DNA from 3 places in the Paenibacillus sp. FSL R5-0345 genome. Region 3 is predicted to be linked to each of the others. Evidence: predicted binding sites of a transcription regulator. Region 3 holds the regulator's gene; each other region holds the start of a gene.
What was found. Region 3 encodes LexA, which represses DNA repair genes until DNA is damaged. Its sites were predicted from a motif close to CGAACATATGTTCG; they were not measured.
Positions count from the first base shown of each region.

Region 1 (6,570 bases), 1.2 Mb from region 3:
AACGGGAGAAGGAAGTCGTTGTAGGACGCTTTGGCGGAGAAGAAGAGAGAAGCCATTTATCCGAACGCGACAGCAAATGTATTCACAGTCTATGAAGACAACGGGGATGTCTGGGATTTCCCGCATGACTACCGCGAAACGGTTGCCGGAACTCTGAAGCTGATGAGCAGCATCTTCCGTATCAATGGTCCGCAGGCCATTATGGAACAGCATTATCAATACGGTGAGTCTACCCTCGTTCAGAAGATTATCCTATCCGAGGATTCGGACCGGATCGAGTTTCAAACCGTTGCGGACTGGAATGAATCAGACAAAATGCTGCGGGTGTCCTTTCCCGTAAACATTGCCAGTGAACACTTCACCTCCGACATTCAGTTCGGCCGGATCGAGCAGCCCGCGACGCGCAACAGCATGATCGAGTTCGCGAAGGATGAAGTGGCGGCACATCACTATATCGATTTGTCCCAGCCGGATTATGGAGTGGCGCTGCTGAACGACTCCAAATACGGGCATAGCGTTCGAGGACATGTAATGGATCTGAATTTGCTGAGAAGTCCCGCTTCTCCCGATCCGGTCGCGGACCGTGCTGTCCACCGGTTTACGTACGCGTTGTATCCGCATGCCGGAGATTCTGTGCCGGCCGCCGTCTACCGCAAGGGTTATGAGTTGAACATATCGCTGACTCTGGCGCAAGGGGGTTCAGGGGCGGAGATACGCCGTGAGCCCATTCAGCTCTACTCCGTCTTGATAATCAGCCAACAGCCATTGTTGCCGTTAATGACAAAACGGCGATTCAGCTTATGAAAGCCGCGAATTTGGCCGGAGTCGGGGTTCCCGGGAAGCTGTCGATTGCGGGCTTCGATAATTTGCAAGCCGGGGAGGTCTTCGACATTCCACTTACAACTATACAGCAGAACTTTTATGAGATGGGGGCTTCCGCTGCCCAATTAGTTTTAGAGATGATTTCGAAAAAAGAGAACGGGAATTTTGCTGTGCCAAAACTAATACAGGATACAAAACTGATCGTTCGCCAATCAACAAGTGCACCGCAGTAGATAAAACTATACTTAAAGATATTGCTATTTCTTCTCCATGCAGCAATAAATGAACCTTTCTGTGTTTGGTTTGAAGAAACGGTCAAAGGATTGCAATTATGATCATTCAAATCGATTAAGGCACTTACACCGATAATACGAAAAGTCAAACCTGTATGGTGTACTTAATTTAATAAAAAACAATGACTTTTCTGGTAAGAAAAAGTCATTCAGATTGTCGAGAAACCCAGATTATTTAAGACACTGGGTTTCTTTTGCGTTTCAAAGACGATCTGCAAGGAATGAGTTCTCAGGTGAAAAAATCCATTAGTAACTAGATCCTCCGGAGATTCATACATATTATTTTTGATCCACTGGACTAAAACCCCGATAGAAGATCCTACATTTGCTGCTAAAATATACGCTACATACCTTACAGGTATCTCATCTAAAATATATGTATGGTCACCATCATAATAATATTTTTACAATATCGGCATAAGCGTCGGTTAAAAGGTCAATTCTATTAACCTTGATTAACAATTCAATTATAGTGAGTTCATAGACCAGTACAAAAAAAGGGTTGAGGCTGGCTCGGGTGGCAATCCGTTTTTATTTTGATACTCAAAGAGGAATTCTTTTAATTCTATACATTTCTGGTTGATAACGGTCTCGTACATCACCTCTTGCACTTTCAATATTTCAAAATCCGGCCGCTATGGCCGTCCATGTAGCGAATCCCCTTGTCAAAGTAGTCGAACATCTGCTGAGGCCGTTAATATCTGTGGTTTTTTCGGGAATGGGGGATTCTCTTGTGGCTAGTTGCAGTACACTTGCAAGAAACCTAACATTAGATCAACGGAAGATATCGGAGGGTGAACAGACTCGATTTTATCTAAAAAAGGCCGCACGAAATCTACACCAGCCACAGCACATTTTTTTAAATGGATTTGGAATAGCTTATTCACTTAAAAAACAACGACTATTCGCTTGGCTTTGGCACGAGTGGGTGTTTCCGGGGGCGACCGATCTTTGGCTTTTTTCGCCTGCCCTTACTCGTGCGGGTCTTTTTCCCTTCTAAGGCTTCCCGAAAGTCACAAGGTTCGGCATCGGCGTACAAACGGAATAGCTGTAAGACCCGCTGAATTGTTTGTTCGGGAGCCCCAATCACTCGTATCCATTCCATAAACGCATAAGCAATCAGGCTAAGCAGGACTTGACGCGTCACGCCTTCTGCTTGATTGGTGTACAAATGCGCCCCATTCATTCGGTGCTTAAAGGTCTTGAAAAACGTCTCGATTTGCCAGCGAAGCTTATAAATCTGTGCAATTACTGGTGCCTCCACATCCCACCGGTTCGTGAGTACAACGCTGAGACACTCCTTTCCCTTCCGGTTCACATACGGATAGGTTACTCGCCGCATTCGATGGGGTTCCCCCTTCGAGCTTGGGACCAGCACCTCAGCGTCTTCCACAATCCCACACTCTGGAGGGAGTGGCCGCAGGCGCGTCACCGTCAGTCGGTTGTTCTGTTTTATCCGAACGGCAAACCGAAGGCCCGCCTGGTCCCATTCACAAAACTGGTGGTATCCGGGATAGCCGCGATCCATGACATACGTAGAGTTCTCCCGATCGGGTTGAAGCAGCCGATCGAGCACTTCCGGATCGTGATCCGCGACGCCGGCCGTCGAGAACACCGCTCGTCCAGGGTGCACATTCTGCTCATTGTAGACATGCAACCCAAGATGAAGCTTGACCTTAACCTGCCCCTTTTGGGTAAACGCCCAGTGCTCCCCGTGAGCCGTAAGCGAAAGTTGAGTGGGGTCGATGACGCGTAACGCCCCGATGTCCGGAAAACGATCTTGCTTAAGCTGACACTGAATCAGCGCCTCCATCAGGTCGGTATAGAACTCTTGAAGGAGAAAAAGAGGGATGCGCTGAAGCCGTCGGTTGAGCGCCGAGTCACTAATGGAAGAGAAGCCCACGATCTGCTGTAACCATTTTGCTTTACGAAAGTAGGCAGAAAACTCAGACAAAGACGGTTGATTTTGGAGCAAGGCGAAAAGAAACAAGAAAATGGTTCGGTACGTTGTTAATTTGGGGACACGATGGTCGTGCACCGGATGCCTTTTGTCCACCGGAATCCAATTTAAAAGTTGACCAGCCACGGTCTTGAAATTTATAATTTGATTCAAGGTTCCTCCTATTTCATGTTGTGGCTGTGGTAACTACAACTTTAGGGGGAACCGATTTTTTTTGAAGGGTTATTTTTCCATATCTACTCATGTCAGGTTTGGTGCAAGTGTACTGGGCTAGTTGATATATATATCGATTTCGCTCGCGCTGTGCGAGCCTATCTCCATTATGGGCTTTCAGCACCTTTTCAAACAGCTAGGATGGCAGTGGCTTATCGGTGAAAGGGAACTGCTTACCGAAAGTATACAGAGCGCGATAAGCCGTATTTTGGCCCCAGAAATTGACGTAAAGCAGTCAGTTTTCGGTTTCTGCAATGCGTTTAATCCAGTTCAGGACAACGAGCGTAATTTCTTCCGCCGTGCTGGAGAAATTTATCCGTGAATATTTGGAGATGAGCAGGGAACCGTTGTTGGCCGGACTGGATTTCTTTGAGGAGGTGTTGGCCCTTCGGTAGCCTACGCTCCTCCGCATACGGCGATCCGCAACGCTTTGTACACGAAAGGGAGGCTTTTTTCGGAAATACCGGTTTATTAACGGCGTTAGCATCGATGGTCCCCGCGACTTCCATGATGCGCACAGGTGGATTCACGCGGTCTGGGAGTCCAAGTGAATAAGGGCAAAAACCGCATACGGTGGTACAGGGTTGAGTTCAACATCCTTATAGTGCTTCACTGGGGGGACTTTATCAAGGCCAGGGAACTAGTCAATTCTATAAGCGGAGAGGTAACAGCCAGTCGCGGACCTTGTCCGCTTCTTTGATAAGAATACACTAACTGTGTATAACGCTCCAGATGTAGCACTATGCTGGCGCTGGAGCAGAATGGGAATGACTATCCCTGCGACTGCTATATTCATGATGCATGGAAACTCGCAATGTGGCCAAACACAGGTCTATGGAGTTGTGCCGCTTCCCCTCTTTTTGCTCATTTCAAAGTGGTGTAATGACCGATGCTCATCGTTTTTGATACTTAGACCAGTAATGTTACCACCGACCCTAAGTTTTACGGGTTAATTTTTTTAAATATTAATACCTAACTCAAGGAGCTGCTCTTTAATGAGAGGCTCCTGTATTATCAGTTCTATTTCATCTCGTAATCCTTGTTCAAGAGTCTTCGTTTCCAGAATCAACTCAGGTTTATGAGAAATAGTTTCTAGTAAATTTAATAATATAAGCAGCCCTTTTTTTCCGAAATTCCGATTTTGAGTTAGTTCCTTCATGGTACTGTTAACTACATCATCAATTGTCATATATTCGTTTTCCAAGAGTGAATTAAGAATTCTGGAAATGCCTTTATTGGACGTATTTGAGGAAGCGATTCGCAAAAAATGGATAGGAAAAGAATAGAAGACTTTAGGGACTGGAAAAAGAAATTTTAAGGATACATTCTGGTTCATCTATTTCCTCCATTCTAAAGTTGTCCGTACTAATTGGTATATTAGACTTATTAAGTATCTATAGTTTAAACCTTATGATTAGTATTTAATCGTTAATTATGGTAGTAAATATTACGAATTAAAGACGGAGAATGAATTAATGACTCACTTGACAATTTAGTACTGTAGGCAAAAATCAGATAGAATGGAACAACTCGTACACAAATTCATTAACAAATTAGGTAGATAAATGAGAGGGTAAGCATAAACTATAAATTTGAATTAACACTATTTTGTTAGATGTGGATTGAATCATCCCGAAATCTAAGCTGTCAGTCTTAAGAAGGAAGTACAATGTTTAAAGATTGTAGATCGGGTAAAGTAAAGACTGTACACTCTTTGTTGAGTTTGCAGTCTTTGTTTTGTCTTATTAAAGATTAATTTAATTATCTCTCATACTATTAAGTTGATTATTGCTAAGAGATGTTCACTTATATATAATACAAACAAATATTCTTTAGTGAGTTCATAATAATTAATGATAGTCCTCTACATATTCTTGTTCATAGATATGTTTTGCTGGACTTCTGTATAAATTATCAGGAGGACAATAAATGATAAGAAAAGTAGATAAAAATTTATTAAAGAAAGTAAAATGTCAAGTTGGTAATAAAAGTATTGTAGTACGATCAAAACCACAACTTTCTGTGGTTGAATTACAAGTAATTATTTGCGCTATAAATAAATCTATTGAAGATCATAGCCCCTTATGGTTAAAAGTATTTTATACAAATTATGATAGAGTGCTACACGGTATTGTAATGACTGCTGATTATCAACTGCAACAAATTGAATTTAGAAATATTAGGGATCAATCAGAATGGGTGAAAATAGAAAATATCTTAAATATTATTTGAACAGCAGTTAGAGGATATGTGGTCAATTTAAGGGATTAAAGGAAGGGTAATGGCGGTTAATGGATCAAAAGATAGATCATTGAAATTTGTCAAGGATAAAGAAAGTAATCAAAAATATATTAATCTGGAGTATGAGGAACTAGTTGCGCATTTCAGGTCGAATTAATGTATGAAAATAGTTAACATTTGGAGAAGAGTTATGAGTTTGCTAAAGGTTATATTTCACATGATGAATTATTTAGTTCCAAAGGGTTAACGAGTGTAGTTGAGAAGAAAATAAAGAAATTGATATCTAACGTTATAATAATTTTTAAGCTGAGTATTTTGCACTAAGTCCTTGTTACACAACGGTTTTTCGAGCATAAAAAAAGGATTTCACCCCAACTTGGAGAAGTTTTTTGGTAACGACACCAAAACACTCAGAGGAGGAAGTCCCCTTTGTATATTCTCCAAGAAAGTCTCTTTTCCTTTGATGAGCTTCAAATAAAAGGATCGAAAGAGCGATTGCCCTCTTGTTCAGCGGACTGGACTTACGGTCGTATGCGAGACAATTGAGTAATCCTTCACCGCGCAGACTAGAGTTTGACCTTCGCTTACATTACCAATGTGAACTTCGGCTGGACATGCCCGCTCCTTCGATTTCTACGTTAAGCAGTATTTGCCGAGCGACTCGCAAAAAACTTGTCATGCAGTTGTTTGAGGATCTTGTCTCTCAGTGACAAGAAGCAGGAATCGTGGTCGGAATTCATGTCGCAATCGAAAGCGCAGCCATTCACGCCTACGAGAAAAAAACCTATGCGAAAAAGCGAACTCACCGGCAATGCCAACTGGGGAGTTAAACTCGATACGTTTGGCAACAAAGTCAAGTGGTTGGCTATAAGCTGCATCCGGCCATCGATACGATATCGCCCAAAGAGTCGGCTACGAAAGCACGTCTTATTTTATTTCCCTATTTCTAAAGAACCAAGGCGTTACCCCTAACGAGTATAGGAAGAGTCTGTGAGTGCGCCAGCACTTCAGTACGGTAATATGAAATAAAAGTCACTTTCC
Region 1 covers NZ_CP009281.1:4,923,796-4,930,365, reverse strand. Annotated here, with positions in the region: partial or broken gene R50345_RS30930 (RNA polymerase subunit sigma-70) at 1-53, shown strand, start outside; gene R50345_RS21865 (glycoside hydrolase family 38 C-terminal domain-containing protein) at 31-804, shown strand; gene R50345_RS21860 (substrate-binding domain-containing protein) at 765-1,055, shown strand; gene R50345_RS21855 (IS4 family transposase) at 2,017-3,228, opposite strand; gene R50345_RS21850 (hypothetical protein) at 3,398-3,610, shown strand; gene R50345_RS21845 (DNA-directed RNA polymerase subunit alpha C-terminal domain-containing protein) at 4,247-4,624, opposite strand; gene R50345_RS21840 (YolD-like family protein) at 5,218-5,520, shown strand; partial or broken gene R50345_RS32490 (transposase) at 5,959-6,428, shown strand; gene R50345_RS32350 (AraC family transcriptional regulator) at 6,425-6,523, shown strand.
Region 1: a site for LexA is predicted at 5,107-5,120, ahead of R50345_RS21840 (YolD-like family protein). Genes of this name have one in related genera too.

Region 2 (6,420 bases), 1.3 Mb from region 3:
GCCATTGATAATGCAGCTATATCCATATTGCACCTCCTTCGTGTATATCCTGTATATCGACTCTGTCCATTTAATTCATTAGGTGTTCGGCATTTTGTTTGCCAATTCGCCCAAACGGCTTATCTCCTTTTTACATATCTTGTGCTGTAGTCATTAATCATTAGGAGGAATTAAAAATGGGAATGGAACATTGTGGTTGTAACGTAGGTCCTGTAGTAAGCCCAGCAAACGTAGGTCCGGTGTGTAGTCCTTTTACTTCAACGGGAGCTATTCTGGTACTCTTCATCTTGCTGGTTATCATCACTAAAGCTTGCTTATTCTAAGCTAGCTGATGCACATTGTAGCCCCATCCGGTGTATACCGGATGGGGCTATTCTTTTGGAACATTGTTTACGAAGCTCGTTATTTGAACATAAATTCTACGCGGGTTCCATCCGCATAATCTTCTAGCTGATTACCAACCCAGCTTCCTGCACCGCGATTATCTTTTGGCGTTATGTATTCAATGTCGGCCCCTTCGCCGCCTTCATCACACATGGCCATGGGCCATTCGTCGCGGTCGTAGCCTTTTTTGGTAGGGATCCCTCTTAAGGATTCTTTGCGGTTCTCTTCAGCCTGCTCACGGTTAATGGTACATGTGGCAGATTCCCCTTTGGCAATCGCATCCTGAATGTGCTTAGCGGTCTCAGGATAACGATCTGACGGGAAGATCAGCTGAACAACTTCGGAATCGGATGGAGATGAGGGGGCTGCCGGGTCTCCGTTCTGTTCAAACCAGTAACTGCCCAAGACAAGTAACACAACAATGATGAGACTGGTGATTAATTTTTTTGTTTTCATATCTGCTCCTCCTTTTTTCGCGCTTAAAATAGTATATCTTATATCATAATGTAGTGCGATTTAATATACTTAGGAAAAACAAGAGGAGGACGCAATTGGAAATGGAGTATTTAATTACTATAGAGGATCAGACGCTTATCGCCTCAGCTGAAGATATTATTACTAGACGTTATGAATGGGAAAGGCATCATGTGGGGGCGGCACTTCGTACTAAGACAGGGGAGATTTTTACCGCAGTACATGTAGAAGCGAGCATGGGGCGGATTACGGTCTGTGCAGAAGCAATGGTGATTGGAAAAGCGATCTCCGAAGGCTATAAGGAATTTGATACGATAGTTGCGGTAAGGCATTCTGATCCGGATAGCGAGGAAAGAGAGATTAAAGTAGTCTCCCCCTGCGGGATGTGCCGTGAGTTAATTGCTGATTACGGGAAGGATTGTAAGGTTATTGTATCCGAGGAAGGCCGGTTAGCCAAATATGAGATCACCGAATTACTGCCGCTGAGATATACGAGGTAAGTCGGGGAATCACCGGGAGCCGTTATTTTATAACTTCATGTCCATTCGCTGAGTTCATGTCACTATTGTCCCCATACTATAACTTAAAAAAGTTAAAAGGGTGTGAGAGTGGATGGAACAGCGCAGCCTTCGAAATATGGTGGATTCGGCATCGAGGTTTGTGAGTGATGTTCAGTGGCAGATAGCGTATCGTAAATTGCAAATGACACCGGCGGATTCGGAAACGGTACCTTCGGCTCAGAAATTGTTGAATACCCTTTATTTTCTGCAAGGAAAAGGATGGATTAGTGGACAACATGATTATTTGGAGAGCGCGGATGAATTCAACGGGAAGCTGAAAAATACCAGCGGGCAATACGCTGCCCTTCACGGCTACGAGCTGGGGGCAATCAATAATCAGACGGCGGCGCTAATAGACAATCAGCGGGATTGGGTTGTTAGCAGCGCTATTCGCTGGTATAAAGCTGGTGGAATCATAACGATTAGCTATCACGCTCAGCTGCCAGGAACAGCGCCGGCTTGGGCTAACGTATCTACGAGCATAAGCAACGCTGATTTTGACAAATATATAACACCGGGTACTGCTCAGTACAACGCACTGATCGCTGATCTGGATAAGATAGCCCTCTCTTTAAAAAAACTGAATGACGCAGGTGTTCCTGTGCTCTGGCGGCCCTATCATGAAATGAATGGCGGATGGTTTTGGTGGGGAAAGAAGAGCAACTACGTGAAGCTGTGGAATCTTATGTTTGACCGCTTTACCGGCTATCATAAGCTGCATAATTTATTGTGGGTATGGAGTACAAACGCCCAAAATCAGTGGAGTGATGACCCTGCGGAATACTACCCGGGCGGTGACAAAGTAGATGTGCTAGCGCTAGACATCTATGACGGCGATTTCAAGGGAAGTCACTATGATAGTCTATGGGATCTTGGCCGGGGAAAGCTGATCGCGATTGGAGAGAACGGAGAGCTACCGTCCCCTGCGCTACTATCTAAATCACAGCCCAAATGGTCTTATCAGATGACCTGGGGCAAGCTTCTTTATGAGAAAAACACCGATGCGGTGATTAGAGCCTTTATGAACGACAGCTATGTATTCACACGAGATGAATATGCTGCTGAGGCAGCGATTGTGGCTGCTAAGGGAGATAGTGTGCTGCAAAGCGGGCTATGGGGGCAATATTACAATAATATGACCCTTAGCGGGACTCCTGCGTTGACGCGAACGGATGCGAACATCCAATTTTCATGGAAACAGGGTTCACCCGATCCAGCCATTCGTGTCGATGCATTCTCTATACGTTGGAGCGGGAAGCTCACGGCAGCTTATAGTGAGACTTATACCATTTACTCCTCCTCTGATGACGGGGTGCGGGTGTGGATTGATGGAATGCTGATCATTGACAGTTGGGTGAATCAGAGTGGACAGGAGCGTAAAGGCAGTGTGAATCTGATTGCGGGCAAGCTGCATGAAATAAAAGTGGAGTATTATGAGAATGAAGGTGACGCGCGGATTGTATTACAGTGGGAAAGTCCTAGCCAGCCAAAGGGAGTTATCCCAGCAGGAGCGTTCTATCTGCCATAAAAGAACATCTGTTTGGAGCAAGCCCCGGATCCGGGGCTTTTTTAACGTCCGAACGGTCTTAGATTTGTTCGCGATAGCTAATGTTGTTGGCGATCTTCTCGTCACGTACGGCTTTGCGCAGGACATCTTTAACGGTTTGGGCATCACGAATTTTTCGGAAAAGAAGCTGAGGCGCTGAGGCATCATCAGAAAATACAGTTAATGAACCAATGCCGAGCATCCGGTCCATGATAGATTGTGCTACGGATAAATCGCGTACGCGCAGTAATTCAATTTCTTCGACATTTTTACCGATAAGTCCGGTCTTTACCATAATGCGCTGGCTTGTAATGGTGTACGTAGTCGTGTTTAGGCGTACGATTCCTTTGAGGCGATCCGAGATGCTAGCCGGTTTACCTTTCCAGAGTACGACTTCTTGAGTAGCGTTTAGATTTGCTGATGGACGCCGGGCGGTCACTGGAGCGGTGCCGTCAATGCTAGATCCACATTCTCCACAAAATTTCACGCCCTGCTTATATTCTGAACCGCAGGTTGTGCAATAAGGCATAAAAACTCTCCTTCCCTAATTACAATTGAAATAATTATAACATAATAGTCATTTTACATAAATTTCATTTGCACTTTACACAAAGCGACATTATTCTGTTAAGTGGAGGGATAAATAAATGAAAAAAGTGTTACTAATAGGAACGCTAATGTTGACTGTCATCCTTAGCGCCTGCAGCAATAATAATTCAACTTCATCGGCGCCTGCCTCAGAGGAAGAAGTGCAGGAGACCGTGCAAAACTTCTACAATGAAATGTCTAAACTTGAGGAATTAGGAAAATCATCTTTAGCGGAGTTCAACGAAGCCATCGCTGGTTATTCAGCAGGAGAGCTTTCGGACAGGCAGCTAGAGAAGAAGATTAACGAATTCCAGAAAACTGCAACAGACCTATCTAATCAGGCTGAAAAGGTGAAGATCTCCTCTAGCTTGCCTGAAGATATTCGTAAGCTGCTTGAGGAGTCCAAAATTGCTTTTCAAAGTGCTTATGCTCTAAAAGAACAAGCTTCTCAAGGTGCTGATTCCACAGAGGTCACTGCTGAGCAGTTCCAGGAATTGAATCAGAACGCTGATGTAGCGATGCTGTACGGCATATCCAAGCTTAATGAAGCAAGAGAAGCAACAGGGCTTATCGATGCCGATGGTCAGTCCACCACTGAGTCAGAGAACGTTAAAGAATAGATCGGAATGTAGACGCTGTACAGTTTAACTGTCAGCGTCTTTTTGCTGCGATTTTGAGCTTAAGTAGAGGTAACACGGCCAATCCTATAAATAAGCCAGCTACAATTCCTTTTGTAAGGTCTGAGAGTGTATTACTTTGATATACGAGGGGGTATGTGCACAGGAATAACGCAGGGATTAGGATGAGAAGTGCAGTATTTTTTTTCAAGTGGAAAGCTCCTCTCGATCAGATATGTATTATTATACAACTTTTAGATAAAGAGGAAGATAGAAAAGTGGTATCTTTTTCCTGATTATTGATTATTCAGCGAAGGTATGGATATAATACAAACATACGTTCGTATATATAGGATAGTATAGATATTAGGGAGGGGTTACCATGGGCAAAAAGCTGGAGAAAAACGGACTGTGGGAAAGCAGTCGGATGATGCTGCCGGAGCACAAGGTAAGAATTATTAGGGATGAACGGGAGACGCTACGACGCATTAAGCCTATTCTGGATGAGCAGAAGCTGGAGGAAATCGAATGTACACTAGCCTTATCGTTACGAAGTCATGTGCGTGTGACTGTTGTGTTGTTTGACCCCTTTGAGAATACGACAATAAGTGGTTTTGTGACCTCCATTCACACCCACTCGCGTGAGTTTAAGCTGCAGTGGGCGGAGGAATGGAAGTGGATCAATGTGGATGACCTTGTTGAGGTTTACATCGTCTAATGCTAAGAATTGCTGCCTTCATTTTTTTCATAAGCAATTAGAGTTACGGTTGGGTTGCCGGTTAGATGTGCAATAGAAGCTTCGGCATTCCGAATAATTTCGAGTGCTTCATCCTGTTCGCTGAGTGCAGCAACTCTATAGCTATCGCTATGAATGTCCATATGTGTTCCCACCTTTCGCTAATATTTTGCCCTTTTTTGTGGAAATGATCCAAGGTGGAGAAGCCGTGAATAGCTACCTTTCAGGTTAGATCTCGGGGATACCGGGGTCTTTTTTTAATATAAGAAAGTTATGCACCTATCCTTTATGTCTTATATTTCTCGCTTAAACGCTTATCATCCTTCCTTATATGGACGCCGAAGACGTTTATGCTTGTATGCTAAGGCAAGCAGGGGTATTAGTACAAGCGAATGGGGAGTCGGGATCATTGATTATAGCAAGGGGTGATTCTATGCTGACTTTGGAACAAGTAAGGGATAAATCGACGGCGCGTCTTGTTGGGCTTCATCCTGTTTTGGCAGCAGGAGCAAAGGCTTTGATTCAGCAAAGCTATGCCAAAGGAGTGCCGATTGTGATTACCCAGGGATTACGCTCAATCGCAGAGCAAAATGCCTTGTATGCACAGGGGAGAAATAAGCCGGGGCCAATAGTTACCAACGCCAAGGGTGGAACCAGCTATCACAATTATGGCCTTGCGTTTGATTTTGCGCTTTTGCTGCCGGACGGAAATAGTCTTTCCTGGGATATGAATCGTGATGGGGATAAAGATAAAATAGCGGACTGGCAAGAGGTGGTACAGGTGGGTAAACAGTTGGGGCTTGAATGGGGAGGAGACTGGACGTCTTTTAAAGATTATTCCCACTTGCAAATGACCTTCGGTTTAACCACAAGTCAACTTCGCGCAGGTAAACGTCCTACAACGGATCAGGTCAATGAAGCTTTAAAAAGGATAATCGGGGAGGATGACGCAGTGAATAAGGATGTTAAAGTATCGATAACCTTGAATGGCAGCAAGCTTACGGATGGCGTTCTTGATACAGGTATAACATATGTACCCGTACGGGTTCTGGCTGAGGCGCTTGGAGCAAAGGTTACGTATGATGCTGCGAGTAAGACGGTGAATGTAGTAAAAGAGTAGATCCATTTATGTATAGACAGTGCCATCCAAGGGGAAATTATCAGTGATCACTAACTATAAAGGGAGGCATACGTTGTGAACAAGCTGATAACAAGCCTTGCATGCGGTACTGTACTGTCAATGAGTATAATGGGAGCTAGTTACGCTAATCCAATCGGGTCAGCCGCTTTAGGCGGTATCCCGAACGCGAATACGGGCATGGATGGTACCGTGAATAACACTCGGATGATGAATACGGAAGGCAATCTAATGAACGGCACGACTGGAACGATGAATCAGCATGAGAGCATTATGAAAGATAAGATTCGCACAGGGGAAAATTATAATCGTAACAACTATCACAACAATAACTACAATACAGAAAATTACACCCGGGATAACTACAATAGAAATAC
Region 2 covers NZ_CP009281.1:5,006,222-5,012,641, reverse strand. Annotated here, with positions in the region: gene R50345_RS30940 (YjfB family protein) at 1-26, opposite strand, end outside; gene R50345_RS31420 (hypothetical protein) at 177-323, shown strand; gene R50345_RS22205 (NucA/NucB deoxyribonuclease domain-containing protein) at 403-840, opposite strand; gene R50345_RS22200 (cytidine deaminase) at 942-1,358, shown strand; gene R50345_RS22195 (glycosyl hydrolase) at 1,471-2,946, shown strand; gene R50345_RS22190 (PH domain-containing protein) at 3,005-3,493, opposite strand; gene R50345_RS22185 (hypothetical protein) at 3,612-4,172, shown strand; gene R50345_RS22180 (YolD-like family protein) at 4,552-4,887, shown strand; gene R50345_RS31735 (hypothetical protein) at 4,890-5,048, opposite strand; gene R50345_RS22175 (M15 family metallopeptidase) at 5,339-6,025, shown strand; gene R50345_RS31730 (hypothetical protein) at 6,101-6,420, shown strand, end outside.
Region 2: a site for LexA is predicted at 4,500-4,513, ahead of R50345_RS22180 (YolD-like family protein). Genes of this name have one in related genera too.

Region 3 (6,570 bases):
CGAACCTAATACATTCGTACGTTCACCCACCATGTATGGTCGGTTGTCATTCTCGATATAGATAGGCTCAATACCTGAAAGTGCCGGTGGATGATTCCCTGTAAGCGGTCGTGGAGGAAATTGTGAGAGTGCCTCCGACATAGCACGGATATGTTCCGGTGTCGTTCCGCAGCAACCCCCTGCAATGTTAAGCCATCCTTTTTCTGCAAACGCAGCAATTTTACGCGCAAGAGAATCAGGAGATTCATGATAATGTCCATTCTCGTCTGGCAACCCAGCGTTCGGATAACAACTCACAGCCGCTGAAGAGATTGCAGAAAGCGAACGAATATGATCCCGCATGAACTCAGGGCCCGTCGCACAGTTCAGACCAATAGAGATAGGCTTGAGATGTTCTAAAGAAATATAGAAGGCTTCGATGTTCTGACCGGCAAGCGTGGTACCCATCGGCTCTATCGTCCCCGAAATCATTACTGGCAATTTGATGCCTGTCTTCTCAAACGCATTACGTATGCCTATACTTCCAGCCTTCACGTTCAAAGTATCCTGAGAGGTCTCTAGTAGTAACGCATCCACTTGACCATCAATCAATGCGACTGCCTGTTCCTCGTAGCTATCAACGAGCTCTTGGAAAGTGACTCCTCCTGTAACAGAGAGCGTCTTTGTTGTAGGCCCCATTGCGCCTACGACATATCGAGGACGATCAGGTGTATCATATTTATCAACGGCATTGCGAGCTAGCTTCGCTGCAACCAGATTAATTTCGCGTGCCCGTTGCGGAATATCATATTCGGCAAGTACAACAGACGTTGCACCAAAGGTATTCGTTTCTATGAGGTCAGCACCTGCTTCGAGATACTGCTCATGAATCGTCTGAATCACTTCTGGACGGGTTAATACTAGCATTTCATTACAACCGTCCAATTCTTCCCCACCAAAATCCTCACCTGTCAGAGGCACCTGTTGGATCATTGTGCCCATTGCACCGTCTAGAATTAATATTCTTTGTTGTAAGCTTTCCTCAAGTGTATATTTAGCCAACGTATAGTCCCCCCAGTAAAACATTAGAGTAAGTTTAGCAGAATAAAGGAATTTCGGAAAGCCTTCCTTTCCACTCTGCATTATCTGTAATTATAGGATATCATTACTATTCTTTTAATTATGGTTTCACAGAGAGTTCCTTATTAGGCATAGAATGCTGAGTTCTAGCAGTTACGTGTGATGTAACAATATATTGTCCTTCTTTCTCAAGTGTTCCTTCTGCTTGATAGACTCCATCACCAACTAGCTTCCCTTTAAGTTCAATTTTCTGTTCATTATCATTTTTACTCACAATTTCGAATAGAACCTCTTTCGCATCATCCACCGCCAAGTTATCTTGCGTCACCACAGCCTCAAAGGTCACCTTCTGATTTACAACAACCTCTTCAGGACTCCAATGTAACTCAACTTTGATAGGTTCCATAGACATGTCCATGTTCATGTTCATATTATGTATTCCAGAATGTTTGGTTTGGTCTGATGAACATCCTCCCAGAACTAAAAGTGTTGCACCTAATAATAAAGGAACGATTGTTCTTGAAATCTTCATATAGAGTCCTCCCAGCCGATTTGAGTACTAAGAATCTACCAATTCATGTTATACATTCTCCATCTATTATACACATTATTATTGGTTTTTCAGTATTTCATATCAATTCAGCTTAACTCTTGTGACTAAAATCATATACTAGATAATTTCATCAATTTTAAAAAGCAATATGTAGATATAAAGAAAGACAGTAAGCCTCCTAGTAACCCAGGAACCTACTGCCTTCTTAAGGCTCAATGATTCAAAGCCTCTTACTCTACTTTATAAAGATTGGACTAATGAAAGAAGCTCTCCAAGATGTTTGATTTCATAATCCGGCTGAATTTCCGGATCCGGCTGTTTGCCTTTTCTATTAATCCAAACCGTAGTCAAACCTGTTGCCAACCCACCACGAATATCCGTTGTAAGCTTATCACCGACCATAACCCCTTGCTCAGGTGCAATATCTAGAAGCTCTAGAGCATGCAGAAAAATATCCTTATCCGGCTTTCCTTTGCCGAAGCTTCCGGAAATTACGATATGATCAAAGAAAGGAACGATTTCAGGTACACCATCTAGTTTCTCTTGTTGCAATGCAGGGCATCCGTTAGTCAAAAGCAATAACTTCACTTTTCCCTTCAGTTCTTCGAGCACCTGAATTGTTTCTTCATAGATGTAAGGCCGATTTCTACGCTCTGCTGCAAATTTGGCTGCTAATGTCTCAGCAAGAACTTCGTCCTCTACACCAAGTGCTGCAAGACCACGACGCCACGCCTCTTTACGGTAGCCCGGTGCAAGCTGCTCCAATTGACGGAATTCCGGTTGTTCACCTGCAGTAAAGTTCCCCCAAAGTGCTTCAAACGGATTAATCCCAATCATTTTTGTAAATGGGTTCGTTTCGTATGATTCATATAGTGCTATGGCTTCTTTACGCACCGCAAGTTCCAGTTCTTGTGGATCAATCGTATCCCCAGCGGCTTCACATGCAGAACGAAATGCTTCATTGACGCTCCGATCATCCCAGAGCAGTGTATCATCAAGGTCAAATAGTACAGCGGAAATTGGCATTACAGGTCTCCCTCTCCCATGGCTGGTTAATTTCTATTCGTGAACTACTTCAATTTGGTGAGCTTTTGCGAATGCTTCCAGTCGAGTCCCCATCGCAGTTGTATCATAACGATTCATAAGTCTGGTAAAAATCCATTTCGTGCGTTTGCCTTTATGCTTAATAACAACAGCTCCACGCGAAAGGATAATTTTCTCAATATCAGAAGCTGGTAAATAGCGTTCGCGATTGAATTTTATAGTGGATAGTCTAGCATTCTCCACCTTCAAATACGGACGTCGGAAAAACAGAAGTGCTGCTAGTAAGTAGTACAAAACGACTCCTAGCCAATTCATCAGCATACCATTGCCTTTGGCCTGATCTACCGAACCAATCATCCAAAACATAGTACCAAGCACTAATAACACTACTGGAAATGCAATGTTACGGCCTTTAAAGGTTTCACTGTTCTTGCCAGGAGATTTGGATTTTGATGCGTAAATCGTTTCCTTCCCCTGTTTCTTTCTTTGCTTGTTAATTTGCTGTGTGTTACGTTGAACCATTCTTTCCCAAGAACGGGCCATATGCGTTCCCCCTAGTCATCCAGTAGTATCTATGAAAAGGAACAGGGTGTTAATGCTTAAGCCCCTTGTTACCTTGTTCATGCTCATCATTATCGACCAATTCAATCGTATTCAATTGTGCTCGGAAGTTATTGCGAATATTCCCCAAATAGATTTCACGAAGCTTGGCGCGTTCCGCCGTTTCCTCTTGATTAAGGCCTACGCTCTTCTGTTTGCGTGCCAATTCGTTAATACGCGCGACCAACTCATCAATGTTCAAAACTTTCCCTCCCCATATAAATTAATTCTAACTCTGCCATGAGAAAAAGAGCTTGTCAAGGTTTACTCCCTGCAAGCTCTTTATGTCCTTCTATTATGTTCTTAGAATATTAATAAATAGGTAAACTGAGAATATCTCCAGCATTAATCTGACTGCCTTTAATGCCATTGGATTTTTTAATTCCTTCTATATATACAGCCGTCTTCATATCCGATGGTTTATTCTCAAGAGCAATACTCCAAAGTGTATCTCCGCGTTCAACCACTACGCGCTTCTCATCCTTCATTAAAGTAGTAGATCCTGCAAATACATTACCTACTACTGTGAGTCCTGATAGTACGAGCACAATGATCAATGTAAGTTTAATAACAAAATCTCTCCGGAACAAACGCATCAATCCTTCAAGCAAAAGCGCTGTAATCTCTTTAATCTGAGCTGAATAACGGGTAACAGGATTATGTCCTAAAGATTCAACCACGGGGGCTTTATCGTAGATGCTACGGTATGTACTGTATTTTAACATGAATATCATCCTCCAAACACTTGTTCTTACTTTTGAAATTATAATAACACGAACATGTGTTTTGTTCAATACTATTTCAGAACAATTGTTCTCTTTTTTTTGAAAAGAGTAAATCACCCTATCATCTATAAAAAGAATCCAGCTGATCATTGTTTTAAAGTTCGCTTTATCAATACGAGACTACCATTTATTAACTCTTTCGAATTAATATTTATAATAGTTAGAACTTATGTTTGTGCGAACGGTAGTTCTATGTTATAATTTTCCCAAACATTACTATATGGGGTTGATTCCAATGTCAAAGATTTCAAGTCGCCAGCTGGCGATCCTGGAATTTATACGTAGCGAAGTCCGCAGCAAGGGTTATCCTCCTTCCGTTCGGGAGATTGGAGAAGCTGTTGGTCTTGCTTCCAGCTCCACAGTTCACGGTCATTTGGATCGGCTAGAGAAGAAGGGACTTATCCGTCGAGATCCAACGAAGCCACGTGCAATAGAATTGCTTGGCCAAGAGGATTCCGAGAATGTCCATCAATTCGCACAAACCGTCGCACGCATTCCTGTCGTAGGTAAGGTTACCGCCGGGGTTCCTATCACTGCTACTGAGAATATTGAAGACTACTTCCCGCTTCCAACTCACTATGTAGGAGATAACAAAGTATTTATGTTATCGGTTCAAGGTGACAGCATGGTCGAAGCTGGGATAATGAATGGTGACTATGTTATTGTCCGTCAACAACAGACAGCTGATAACGGAGATATCGTTGTAGCTATGACCGAAGAAGATGAAGCAACCGTTAAGACCTTTTATAAAGAACGTGATCATATACGTCTTCAGCCGGAGAATCCGGCGTACGAGCCTCTTCGCCTTAATCGCGTGACCATTCTCGGCAGAGTTATCGGATTATTTCGAGATATCCACTAAGTATGCACTCCTACCAAGCCAAAACGGATACCGTCCATTAAAGGATGGTATCCGTTTCTACGAGAAGCATAATGATACTGTTTACTGTAATATCAAAAGCTGTTCCACAAATGTGGAACAGCTTTTTTTTATTTTCTAACTCAAATTATCCATACTAGAACACGCGTTCGCATACGCTAAAATGGCCATTTTCTATTAATAACCGTTTAGGCTTTCTGCTCATATCCTATTAGAAAGGAGTGTTGCGCAATGCCAAATTACCGAATTATTGTAGATCTGACCCAGCGTATGCTGTATCTTCTTGATAACAACATTGTGATCAGAGGTTTCCCCGTCGGAATCGGTAAAATGTTAACCCAATCACCCTTGGGTGACTTCACTATTATTAACAAAGAACCCGATCCAGGTGGTCCATTTGGGGTCTTTTGGATGGGTCTATCTAAGCCTCACTATGGAATACATGGAAATAATGATCCCTCCTCGATAGGTCACGAAGTTTCCCACGGTTGTATTCGGATGTACAATGCGGATGTGCTAGCACTAGCTGCGATTGTTCCGATTGGAACACAAGTAACGATCAGGAATTAAATCTATCCATAAATAAACACACCTCACTCATGGTTCAATGAATGGGGTGTGTTTGTATTTAAGAATTTTTTTGGGCGTAATAGGAATTATGTGGTTATATGTCGAATAATGTTAACAGGATTTCAAATAGAAAGGAAGTGTCTGGTTTTGAACAACTCCAAAATAAGAACCCTCGTCGATTTTAAAGTCGATGCACTTGTTAAACTCTCAGGATTATTGTTAAATAACGATCAAGCTAGTGGAAAAAAAGTAAATCTACTCACCTCATTTGGCAGTATTCAAGGGACGATCTCCCCTTCCGCCTCCAATAAAGAGGATGTTTTTGACTTAAAATCTCTAATGGATGATGTCATTGTAGATGAATACATATCTTATTTAGGTGCGGAACATCCCGATAAAAATTTCAGCTATAACTTTGTAGTCCTCAATGATGTTTCTGTAAGACCCTATGCTAACTATGAATCATCGATCGAATACAAGCAGCTAATTGTGTATACCGATCAAATTACGGCTTTCAATTTCTTATAATTTTGACCTATTTACATTAATAACTCTCATCTAAGCACTCAGTAACTGCCCAAGCATGCATTAAAGGCGGATCTCTGGGTGCTTTTTTTGCTAATGCTGTAATTGTTCCTATTTTTCAACGAATTTCACTTTTAGCAGATACTAGTCGAGAAGATTTAGGCATATCTTTCATTAAGTAATAAATCTTGCTCTGCTGAGATAACTAGGAGGTGTGATTCCATGCTGATTTTCTTGATGTACATATTCGGTATTATAGGAGTTGTCTTAATTCTTAGTGCCGGTTTTCTAGAATTGAAAAAGCTATCTACTTCTTCAGATCTTTCAAAGCTGTTAAACGCAATCTCATCCTTTAACATCATATTCACCAAAACGTTCATTCCACCCAATCAATCTCACTTGATCGCCCTTAACGAATCCTATAAGAAAATAGCCATAGGCAGTAGCGATCCGAAAACACGTAAAAAAGCTATAGCAAAACTGTATTCCTTCGATAATGTAATGGGATCAGAGATTGTTGTTAACGCGCTAACCCATTCAAAAGTATCCAAAAG
Region 3 covers NZ_CP009281.1:3,744,395-3,750,964, forward strand. Annotated here, with positions in the region: gene metH (methionine synthase) at 1-981, opposite strand, end outside; gene R50345_RS16580 (FixH family protein) at 1,160-1,591, opposite strand; gene R50345_RS16585 (HAD family hydrolase) at 1,853-2,638, opposite strand; gene R50345_RS16590 (hypothetical protein) at 2,672-3,199, opposite strand; gene R50345_RS16595 (DUF896 domain-containing protein) at 3,249-3,458, opposite strand; gene R50345_RS16600 (LysM peptidoglycan-binding domain-containing protein) at 3,568-3,981, opposite strand; gene lexA (transcriptional repressor LexA) at 4,277-4,903, shown strand; gene R50345_RS16610 (L,D-transpeptidase) at 5,153-5,491, shown strand; gene R50345_RS16615 (hypothetical protein) at 5,639-6,019, shown strand; gene R50345_RS16620 (hypothetical protein) at 6,239-6,570, shown strand, end outside.